Regions from separate parts of the Veillonella intestinalis genome, predicted to be linked through region 2. Evidence: riboswitches for the same ligand, from Rfam matches in the RefSeq annotation. Region 2 holds a riboswitch; the other holds the start of a gene.
What was found. A riboswitch is a leader RNA that binds a small molecule or an ion and turns the genes downstream of it on or off. The one in region 2 is predicted to bind S-adenosylmethionine.

Region 1 (5,690 bases), on a different contig from region 2:
ACTATTTATTTACGAGCAAAAAGCCCGATTCACTCCGTAATTACTAGAGGAATCGGGCTATAGCTGTTTTGCATGCTTAGCACTATTTTTTATTAAAACTTCAAAATAATGGTAAATAATCATCTTTCCCATTATTATAGTTAGCAATTTTTGCTCACTTCACAAATACCTGCTGAATAAGAACCATATATACAACAGTCCCCGTAGCAATACTCAATAACATATTGCGCTTTAATAAATGTACCAAGATAATACTTACAATAGCAATGATTTCAGGTAAGCCATGGGGATAGGTCCACACTGTCATGTCTTTTAAAGAATATACTACCAATAAACCCATAACAGCGGCTGGCAACACAGTGCCTAAATAAGCAATAATAGCAGGTGGCTTACCCGCTTTTGAAAAAATAAGAAATGGGGTAAACCGCGTTGCCATAGTGCCTAAAACAACAGCACCAATCGTAAGTACAATTTCCCAACCAGTCATATATTACGCGCCTCCTTTTCACCCTTACTATTAAACCAAAAGAGTCCACAGAATATAATGACCATCAATGCCATGGCTGGCAAAATAAATAAATTAGGACCTAACAAATACAGCATGCCAAGTGCCACGAAGAAACCAATCAAACCAGACTGATATTTTTTAGCTGTTAATAACATGTCTAAAAATATGACTGTAAATAAGGCCGTTAAAATAAATTCAATCCCTTGCATATTGAATTTAATAAAATGACTCCCTATAGCGCCAAGGGCAACACCGCCTACCCAATATATATAGTTTAGCCAAGTTACATGTAAATAAAACCACCCTCGATCAATTTGACTCGGTAAATTAATGGTCGCATTAATAGCAAATGTTTCATCACATAAACCATAAATCAACGGATATTTCTTCCAATCTAAGGGGCCATAACGAGTCAACATAGTAAGGCCATAAAAAATATGACGCCCATTGACCATAAAAGCTAATACGAATGCCCCTAAAGGATCAAATGGCGCAGCCAACAAGGCTACAGTGACAAACTCCATAGATCCTGCAAAAATAGTAGCACTCATAAGAAATGGCAAATACCAAGGCAAGCCCTGTCCTACTGCATACAAGCCATAAGAAATTCCTAAAAAAAGGAAACTAGCACAAATCGGTACTGTTAGGGGGAAAGCATAGCGAAAGGCTTCCCGACCTTTATTTGTTTCATCAATCTTCATAAGGCCCCCAAGCCTTTTCTGCCACACGTTTAATAAGGGCTAACTTCGCAAATTGCTCTGCTTCAGTTAGATTATTGCCTTCCTCCGTGGAGGCAAAGCCACACTGTGGACTTAAGGCTAATTGTTCTTTTGGTACATATAGCGATGCTTCTTCAATACGGGCTAATAAATCTTCTTCTTTTTCTAACTCAGGGAATTTAGAAGTCACTAAACCTAGTACCACTTTTTGATTTTTAATAAACCGCAATGGTGCAAAACCACCCGCTCTATCAGAGTCATACTCCAAGAAGAAGCCATCAATATGACAATGACCAAACAAGGTCTCTGCAATTGGTTCATAACCACCAGACGAGAACCAAGTCGATCTAAAATTACCACGACAAATATGCATAGTCACGGCTAAATCATCTGGTTTTCCTTCTAATGCATAATTAATAACTTCCACATATTTTTTAGCAATATATTGCAAATCTAAGCCACGAGCTGCATATTCTTTACGCTTAGTTTCATCACAAAATTCACCCCAAGAAGTATCATCTAATTGCAAATAACGACAACCAGCTGCATAAAAAGCTTGAATTGCCTTGCGATATGCTTTAGCAATAGCCTCAAATAAGGCTTCTTCTTGCGCATATTGTGGTAATGCTTCATAATGTTCTTCACGGACACAACAAATCAAATGAAGCATAGATGGTGAAGGAATCGTAAATTTAGCAACAGCGCTATCCCCTGCACATTCTTTCACAAACTGAAAGTCTTTTATAAATGGATGATCCTCAGGGAAATCAATGTCACCTACGATTTTAAGCGTAGCCGCCTTTGGCTGATGCCCTTTGAAAGCCACAGACCACTGTTCTGCTTTAATTCGCTCAACACCCACTAATTGTTCTAAAAAGTCCAAATGCCAGTAAGCTCGACGGAACTCACCATCAGTTACAGCTCGTAAGCCTACTTCTACTTCTTTATTAATCAAATCGCGAATTGAATCATCTTCTACTTTACGTAATTCTACTGCATTTATCTTGCCTGCTTCGACGGCTTGACGAGCTTCTTTTACTGCATCAGGTCGCAAAAAGCTACCTACTACATCATAACGAAATGGTCCTTTACCGATTACTTGTTTTGTATTACTCATACTCTCAGTCTCCTCTCCTAGTGGCCCATAAATAAAAAAAGTCGTCAACAAATGACGACCTATGTCTTATCATCTGTCGGTTTCCCGTTGGACTTAGCACCTTGCTTCATAACCCCAATTATAAAGCAGGTTGCCGCAGCATCAATGGGCCAGTTCCCTCAGCTGCTCTGGATGATACTATACAATTATTAATAAAGGCATATTAAATATCACCTTTTGGATATATATTATGATACTTCAAATAAAACATATCTGTCAACTGTAGTTGTACCAGCAAGCATAGCTATAAAATAATAATCTACCCTCTGCTTTTTACTTAGTATATAAAAAGGGCATTGAAGCTAATGCTTAGCACCAGCCTCCAATGCCCTATTTGTCTTATAGTTAAGCTATAGTAAAACTAGTCTCATCTCAATATATAATAGCCTAGTTTTATTCAGGCTTTTTAAATTTAGGAGATGTTGGACAAGTTTCAGGTGTTACATCTTTACGAACACCTAAATCAGCACTGCGATCAGTGTAATGAGTATGTAACAATTCTTCGGAACGTTCCCCTAATGGTTTACCTAAGAATTCTTCGTAAATTGCCTTAATTTCTGGATTTTCATAGCTGGAACGAAGTTTCATTTCAGAATCAGCTTTATAAATACCTTCAATACGAGCTGATTTTACTTTATCAGCTACTGGCATTTTAACGCGTGGCTGACCGCCACCACCAATACAACCACCACGGCAAGCCATCATTTCAATGAAATCATATTTCTTGCCAGTTGCTTTCATATTATCTAAGAAATCGCGGATATTTTTACCACCATGAACTACGGCAACTTTTAATGTTTTACCAGCGATTTCAACGTCAGCTTCTTTAACACCTTCCATACCACGAACATCTTGTAAGTTAGTGAAAGGTTCTGGAGATGGTTCATTACCAGTGATGAATTTGTAAGCACTACGCATAGCCGCTTCCATTACGCCACCAGTGTTACAGAAAATAACACTACCACCAGTTTCAGCACCAATATATTTATCCATAGTAGATTCTTCTACTTGTGTGAAATCAATACCAGACTCACGAATCCATTTTGCAAACTCACGAGTAGTAATGCAATAATCAGTATCGCGAAGATCTTCTTTGCCCCAGTATTCAGCAGATTTGTTCTGTTCTGGACGACGAATTTCAAATTTCTTAGCTGTACATGGTGCTACACTTACGGATACAATTTTTTCTGGATCCAATTTCATTTTTTCAGCAAAATATGTTTTTAACATAGCTGCTTCCATAGCAATACAGCTACGAGTTGTAGAAATATTAGGTAAATATTCTGGATAATATGTTTCAGCAAATTTTACCCATGCTGGACAGCAACTAGTGAACTGTGGCAATTCGCCATGACCATTAATAACACGTTCAATTAATTCGCTAGCTTCTTCCATGATAGTTAAGTCAGCACCAAAATTAGTGTCAACTACATAGTCCGCACCTAAGGCACGAAGGGCACCAATCATTTTACCTTCTAAGAAGGAACCTGGTTCATAACCAAATTCTTCACCAATACCAACGCGTACAGCTGGTGCTGTTTGAATAACAACAATTTTATCTGGATCAGCAATCGCTGCTTTTACTTGATCTAATTCACTACGTTCATTCATGGAATCGAATGGACACGCAGCGGCACATTGACCACAATGAACACAGATAGGATTATCCCCTGTAGATTCTAAATCATAGTAGTCAAGTACACCCATCACGTCTGCACAAGCACGACGACATAATGTACAGTTTTTACATTTTTCCAAATCATGTACAATCGCAATGTTATCTTCAGCAATTGGGACACGACGATCAATGTGTTGGAATCGACTTTCGAAACTCATAATTTTGCACCTCACACAATATAATACTAGTTATGTATTCAAATACCCCGACATCTGCCGGAATGGACCTCGACCATGCGATTCATGGTTGTGAGTGATGTCTCTTTGTAGTATATCATCTTAAATGTCCTATTTTCAAATAGGAATTAGATAAACTTTGTGCATATTTACTATGCATTTACTAATAGTTATGGTCTTAAAAAAATAAGGAATTTAATGTAAAACTCTATAGAATTTTACATTAAATTCCTGCACCACTAGACATATATCTTTCGTTTTATTTTTTATCTTTATTTTTTCTTCTCTCTTCTATTTAGACTTCTACCTTCTATTTATACTTTTATCTTCTATTTATATTTTTATCTATAAGCTGCTTTTTTATATATTACATATTATACTTTGGCTTTGTTTACTAAATAGCCAAATTACTGTGCCAACTATCTTGGCAAATGCATGAATAGCTGTTTCAAACGATACGATATGGCAAATGCTGACCAATAAGCAATCAGCTCAAACACTTCCTCAAAACCTTGATGATACGGTTCTAAAGGCGTAATTAAATTCTTTTCAAAAACCGTTTCACTTAAAACTAATCCCAATATAAAAAGAACTAAATACAGACGAATCGTATGATCGCTCTTATACTGACTAAATATAGATCGTATCAAAGTACGACTTCGCCATAAATTATAAAGTAATATAAGTCCGGCAAGACCTAATACCCAAGGTAAATAAGGCCCAAACCACACTTCTTTGATACTTAAAAATTCAGGTCCTTCCGATCCCATACCGACTGGATAAAATATACGGCCCCAACTAATTTCACGGCCAAAGGCAACTAAAAATAAAATAGCCTCACTTATATATATTGATTTCAAATAACTGATTGAGTCTTCACTCTTTATAGCCCAAACAAAATTAAACAGACAAGCACCTAGTAAAACTACAGCCTGCATATTTTCTACCCAATGATTTTCCCAAAAAGCCCACTTAGGTAAGCATATAGCAAGCGGTATTGCTGCTAACAGAAACAAAAATGTAACAATATTAACTTTTCTCACAATATCCCTCATAACTTTAAATACATTATACTAACTTAAAATCTGTAATAATTGCTTAAACAGTATGTAAAATCTTCTTATATTTTACTCTTTTTTTATAAAATAGCAATATAGCCTTTATATAAATTCCCTAGCCCTAAGCCTAGACAAGGCATTGATATAAATAGATTCTCTTCCACCAAAAGAGAATTTCTAAGCCAAGAACCTGTATAAACTTTGCAATAATAAATTCTTAAGTCTGGTATCAACTTCATTGAACACCTTCGATATTTGGCGTATAATAAAGACAATGTATAATCTATCTTTGAATCTAAATTAACGAGGTGACACCATGAAAATTATCGTAATGGAGCCATTAGGCGTATCAGCAGAAAAAATTGAAGCCGTATCAGCACCACTTAAAGCAGCGG
Region 2 (5,690 bases):
TGGATCAAGTAATAAATCTTCACTGCGTAAACCAACTTCATAAGCTGCCAAAACAATTTCTTTGGCCAAAGCAACGCGCTCTTCAGCCACAACTGGTAAATCACCTTTTCCTAAAGGTAAACAAAGCACTGCAGCTCCATACCGCTTAGCTAAAGGCAATACACGTTCTAGTTGTTCTGGTTCTGCATTCACAGAATTAATCAAAGGACGACCTGGATATGCTTTTAAACCTGCTTCCATAGCGGCTGAATCTATAGTATCAATTGATAAAGGCACATCTACTAGCATTGTTAATTCCATAATAGCCCGTTTCATAGTAGCAGCTACATCTATATCAGGTACACCCATATTTACATCCAACACATCAGCACCAGCTGCCACTTGTGCTAAAGCATCTCGTTTCACCATAGCAAAACGACCTTCTTTAATCTCTTTAGCTAATACCTTCCGCCCAGTTGGATTAATGCGTTCTCCAATAATAATTGGTTTTTCCTTATGGCCAACTTTTACAAAATTAGTACGACTAGTAAAGACTGTAAATGGCGCTACAGTCATTCTCTCTTTAGGTGTATGGCTATGAGCTGCCTTTGCAATTTCACTAATATGTGCTGATGTACTACCACAACAAGCACCTAAAAAGGTAGCCCCAGCATCTATTAAAGCCGGTACATATTCGCCCATTTCAACCGGTGATAAAGGAAATATCGTTTCTTTACCGACTAATTTAGGCATACCTGCATTAGGTTGAGCACTTATAGGCAAATTAGTAACCGATGCTAACCGTTCTACTAAAGGAATTAATTGCTCAGGTCCCAAGGAACAATTAATACCTACTACATCAGCGCCCATAGCTTCTACTGTAATAGCCGCTACTTCTGGTGGTGTACCTGTAATAGTTCGGCCATCTTCATTAAATGAAAATTGGCAGATAACACCCACTTCTTCTTTTGTTTTATTAAGAGTTTTACGCGCATCAAGAGCCGCTAATAAAGCAGCCCGCATTTCCTGTATATCAATAATAGTTTCAATAATAATAAAGTCCACACCTGCTTCAATTAAAGCAAGAGCTTGTTCATAATAAGAATTATAGACTTCATCAAAACTAATTTGTCCCAAAGGTTCTATAAATTGACCTGTAGGTCCCATAGATCCTGCCACTTTAGCCTCTTTTTTAACTGATGCTATAGCTTGTTTGGCTACTTTTACAGCTGCTGTATTTATATCCTTAACTCTATGAGCTAAGCCATAATCAACTAATTTTAAACTACACGCACCAAATGTATTGGTTGTTATGATATCACTACCACTTTGTAAATATGCTTTATGAATAGCCGTCACTATATCTGGTTGATTCACATTAAATAATTCAGGACATTCCCCTTCTACTAGCCCTGATTGTTGTAACATTGTGCCCATAGCACCATCAAAAATATACATACTATCGCCTCATCTCTCTAATTTATCCCTATACTAATCTTACATTTTGATACTCATATACTCATATTTTTCGTGATATACAATTTACTTGAGCACAAGATGTACAACCTCGCTTAGTTAATACCTCTTCATCATTAGGCATACAACCGATAATAGCAGTCACTGATTTTCTCGGAAATAATAAAAAACTATCAGTCACTGATACATTAATTTTTTCAGCACCTATAATACGGGCTAAGTCCTTTTGTACTGTTAAATCCCAATTACCATATCCAGGACTAAAACGCCAAGTTGTCTTATATCCAGCTTTTTCAGCTTCTTGCTGTATTACTTCATTGACTTGATTAGCTACTTGTTCTACTGCTGCCGTAGCCGCTGCATCCATCAATAACCCCAGTGTATAATTACCGTCCTTAAATAATTCAGCACTGCGTAATTCTACATCTTCACCAAGGGTAACTGCCATAACATAGACTTTAGTAGCATTGCCTAAATGCTCACGAATAGAACTTCCTTCAATTTGAAGTGGTGGATTACTCTTAATCAGCCCCTGTTTAGCATCATATTCATAAGCTTCATATACACCGCTAGGATCTGCCACCAATTGAACTTCTAAACAAGCCTCTTTGACATATTCTTTTGGAAACTCTTTGGCCTTCTGCAAACCTGCATAGCGTGTGGCTTCATCTATATCAATTTGTGGTAAACGTCCATTATAAATTGCCATACGCACATCTCCTCTATCTAAAAAAAACCTCTATCTAACTTAGATAGAGGATCTCTCCTTATCTATCAGTTTCCTGTTGGAAGTAGCACCTTGCTATTGCTGGTTGCCGGATATCATTGGGCCAAGTCCCTCCATCGCTCTTGATAAGGCTAACATATAAAAATAGAATACCGTCTACACTATAGATTGTCAAGAAAAACCCCTGAGTATGCAGGGTTTCACCTATATGTAAAAAATACACTTTGTTATAGGTAAAACCTTCAACACAGGGGTTTTATATTATTTGTCCAATTATATTTAGTTATTTAGGCTATTATTTACTCAACCATCTATTCTATTATCTATTTAATTATACTAACGGTTTTAACTTAATCTCTTTTGGTTTTCGAGGATACTGCTTAGGCGTAACACCTGTTTTACGTGTATAAATAATTGCTCGCTTATCTGTTAACGTCGGTAATTGAACCGGCTTCATATTAGCAATTTCGCCTTTTAATACTTGTAAAGCTTTCTTTGCTTCGCCTATTTCCTCTTCATAAGCAGCCCCTTTTAAAGCTACCATGTAACCATTCTGTTTCACATAAGGCAATGCCCATTCTAATAAAATAGGTAATCTAGCAACCGCACGACTGGTTACAATATCATAAATCCCTCGATGATCTAAAGTATGACTCATGTCTTCAGCACGACCATGTAAAGTTATGACATTAGATAAGTCTAACGCTGTAATAACTGACTCTAAAAAAGTAAGTCTCTTTTGTAAGGAATCAAATAAAGTAATTTTTAAATCAGGACGCATAATAGCTAATGGAATGCCTGGAAAACCAGCGCCTGTCCCCAGGTCTAACAACTTAGCGCCTTCTTTAAATACTACACCAATTAAAGAGTTTGTAGTATGTTGAATTGCTCCATCAGTAGTATGGACCTTTGCTGTTTCATCGGAAACAGTATCTAATGCTGTTAAAGAGTCTACAAAATGCTTTACTGCTACTTCATGAGGATCTGTAATAGCCGTTAAATTTAAGCTTTTATTGGTCTCTATAAGCATTTCATAAAATGTATTAAATTGTCCCAACTGCTTTGCGGTTGCCTTAAAACCAGCAGCTTCTAATTGAACAGCTAAATTATCAGTAAAGTTCATAGACCCTCCTAGGATTGTTGTTCACGACGATATTGCTCTAATTGAATCAACAATACAGATACATCCGCTGGTGAAACACCAGAAATACGACTAGCTTGGCCAATGGAATGAGGTTTAATTTGTGCTAATTTCTGTTTCGCTTCTAAGGAAATGCCCTTCATAGTCTCATAGTCCCAATCAGCGGGAATAATCTTTTCTTCTAATTTTCGCACTTTAGCCACTTGTTCCATTTGTTTTTTAATATAACCATCATAAGTGATCATAATGTCGATTTCTTCTTCCACATCTGGCGTATAACGGGATAAATTGAATGATTCCGCTACATCACCATACGATAACTCATTACGTTTTACTAAATCAAATGCTTTAATACCAGTCTTAATAGGCGCTGTTCCCATAGCTTCTAATTTAGCCTGTACTTCAGTTGATGGATTAATTGGCGTATTTTGTAATTCAGCTAATCCTTGTTCAATTAAGGCTTTCTTTGCTTTAAAACGAGCATATCGTTCTTCTGTAACAAGGCCAATTTCATAGCCTTTTTCAGTTAAACGCATATCCGCATTATCTTGACGTAATAATAAACGATATTCACTTCGACTTGTCATCATGCGATACGGTTCTTTCGTCCCTTTAGTTACTAAATCGTCAATTAATACACCAATATACGCTTCTGAACGCGATAAAATGAATGGCTCTTTACCCTGTAAGTATAAAGCTGCATTAATACCAGCCATTAAACCTTGAGCAGCTGCTTCTTCATAACCAGAAGTGCCATTAGCTTGTCCTGCAGAATATAAACCTTTAATGGATTTAACCTGCAAAGCTGGAGTCAATTGCAAAGGATTTAAGCAATCGTATTCAATAGCATAAGCAGGACGCATAATTTCAACCCCTTCAAGGCCTGGAATTGTACGCAAGAATTTGTATTGCACATCAATTGGCAAACTTGTACTCATACCTTGAACATACATTTCATTAGTATGATTACCTTCTGGCTCAACAAATAATTGATGGCGATTCTTATCACTGAAACGCACTACCTTATCTTCAATAGAAGGGCAATAGCGAGGGCCTGTACCTTCAATGATACCTGTATACATAGGGGCTCTGTTTAAATTAGCACGAATAATATCATGCGTTTCTTCACTCGTATATGTCAACCAACATACTTGTTCATTGCGATTTGTCCAATCAGACATAAAGGAGAATGAGCGATACATGCCATCCCCTGGTTGTTCCGTCATATGCTCTAAAGTCAAAGTACGCTTATCTACACGAGCTGGTGTGCCCGTTTTAAAACGCATTAATTCAATGCCATGCTTACGTAAAGAATCTGATAATAATTCAGCCGTACGCTGTCCATTAGGACCACCTGTATAGGTCAATTCGCCTGTAATAATTTTACCTTTTAAGTAAGTACCAGTGCAAAGTATGATAGCCTTTGCTTCATATACTTCACCTAGTTCACTTAAAATTCCTTTCACTTTACCATCTTCAATAAGCAATTCATTGACCATAATTTGCTTTACATTTAGATTATCTGTGTTTTCTAGCGTCTCTTTCATTAAACGTTGATAAGCTACTTTATCTGATTGTGCTCGTAACGAATGAACGGCTGGCCCTTTACCAGTGTTAAGCATACGCATTTGTATAGCTGTAGCATCTGCATTAATAGCCATTTGACCACCTAAAGCATCTAATTCATAAACTAAATGACTTTTACCTGGTCCACCTACGGCTGGATTACATGGCATAAGGGCAATATTATCTAAATTAAGGGTTGCCATTAACGTGCGTTGTCCCATACGAGCTGTAGCAAGTGCTGCTTCACAACCAGCATGACCACCACCAATGACAATAATATCATACGTATCAACTGTGTACATACTATCTCCTATCCCTCTTGCGAGGCTATCTTATTTACCTAAGCAGAATCGACTAAATAGCTCATCTACCATAGATTCTCGTAAACTATCCCCTGTAATATCCCCTAAACGCTCCCAAGCTTCACGCATATCAGTTACTACAAAATCAACTGGTAATCCTGATTCAATCGTTGACAAAGAAGTTTCTAATTGGCTTTTTGCTTGTTCCATCAATGTAATATGACGAACATTACTTAATAAAGCAGTGGATTCATTTTGAACAGTGCCACCATAAACTAATTGTTTTACAGCTTCTGCTAACACGTCCATACCTTCTCCATTAGCTGCACTAATAGTAGCAATTACAGTAAATTCACCATAATCACTTACTGTAGATTCTGTAATAACAGCCCCTTTATCCGCTTTATTAAGAAAGACTATCGTATTTTTTCCTGAAGTACTTCGTAGCATCACTTCTTCTTCCGCTGTTAATGGCTTTGAAGCATCAATAACACAAACT

Region 1: another riboswitch for S-adenosylmethionine. It lies ahead of NFR27_RS08865 (5-methyltetrahydropteroyltriglutamate--homocysteine S-methyltransferase); the one in region 2 lies ahead of NFR27_RS05345 (vitamin B12 dependent-methionine synthase activation domain-containing protein).

The regions. Positions count from the first base shown of each region.
Region 1 covers NZ_CALPCB010000010.1:35,731-41,420, reverse strand. Annotated here, with positions in the region: gene NFR27_RS08875 (branched-chain amino acid transporter permease) at 155-487, opposite strand; gene NFR27_RS08870 (AzlC family ABC transporter permease) at 484-1,209, opposite strand; gene NFR27_RS08865 (5-methyltetrahydropteroyltriglutamate--homocysteine S-methyltransferase) at 1,199-2,344, opposite strand; SAM riboswitch class I at 2,411-2,522, opposite strand; gene NFR27_RS08860 ([FeFe] hydrogenase, group A) at 2,777-4,219, opposite strand; gene NFR27_RS08855 (hypothetical protein) at 4,657-5,280, opposite strand; gene NFR27_RS08850 (2-hydroxyacid dehydrogenase) at 5,612-5,690, shown strand, end outside.
Region 2 covers NZ_CALPCB010000005.1:124,656-130,345, forward strand. Annotated here, with positions in the region: gene NFR27_RS05340 (homocysteine S-methyltransferase family protein) at 1-1,437, opposite strand, end outside; gene NFR27_RS05345 (vitamin B12 dependent-methionine synthase activation domain-containing protein) at 1,499-2,164, opposite strand; SAM riboswitch class I at 2,220-2,314, opposite strand; gene rsmG (16S rRNA (guanine(527)-N(7))-methyltransferase RsmG) at 2,514-3,305, opposite strand; gene mnmG (tRNA uridine-5-carboxymethylaminomethyl(34) synthesis enzyme MnmG) at 3,314-5,191, opposite strand; gene mnmE (tRNA uridine-5-carboxymethylaminomethyl(34) synthesis GTPase MnmE) at 5,222-5,690, opposite strand, start outside.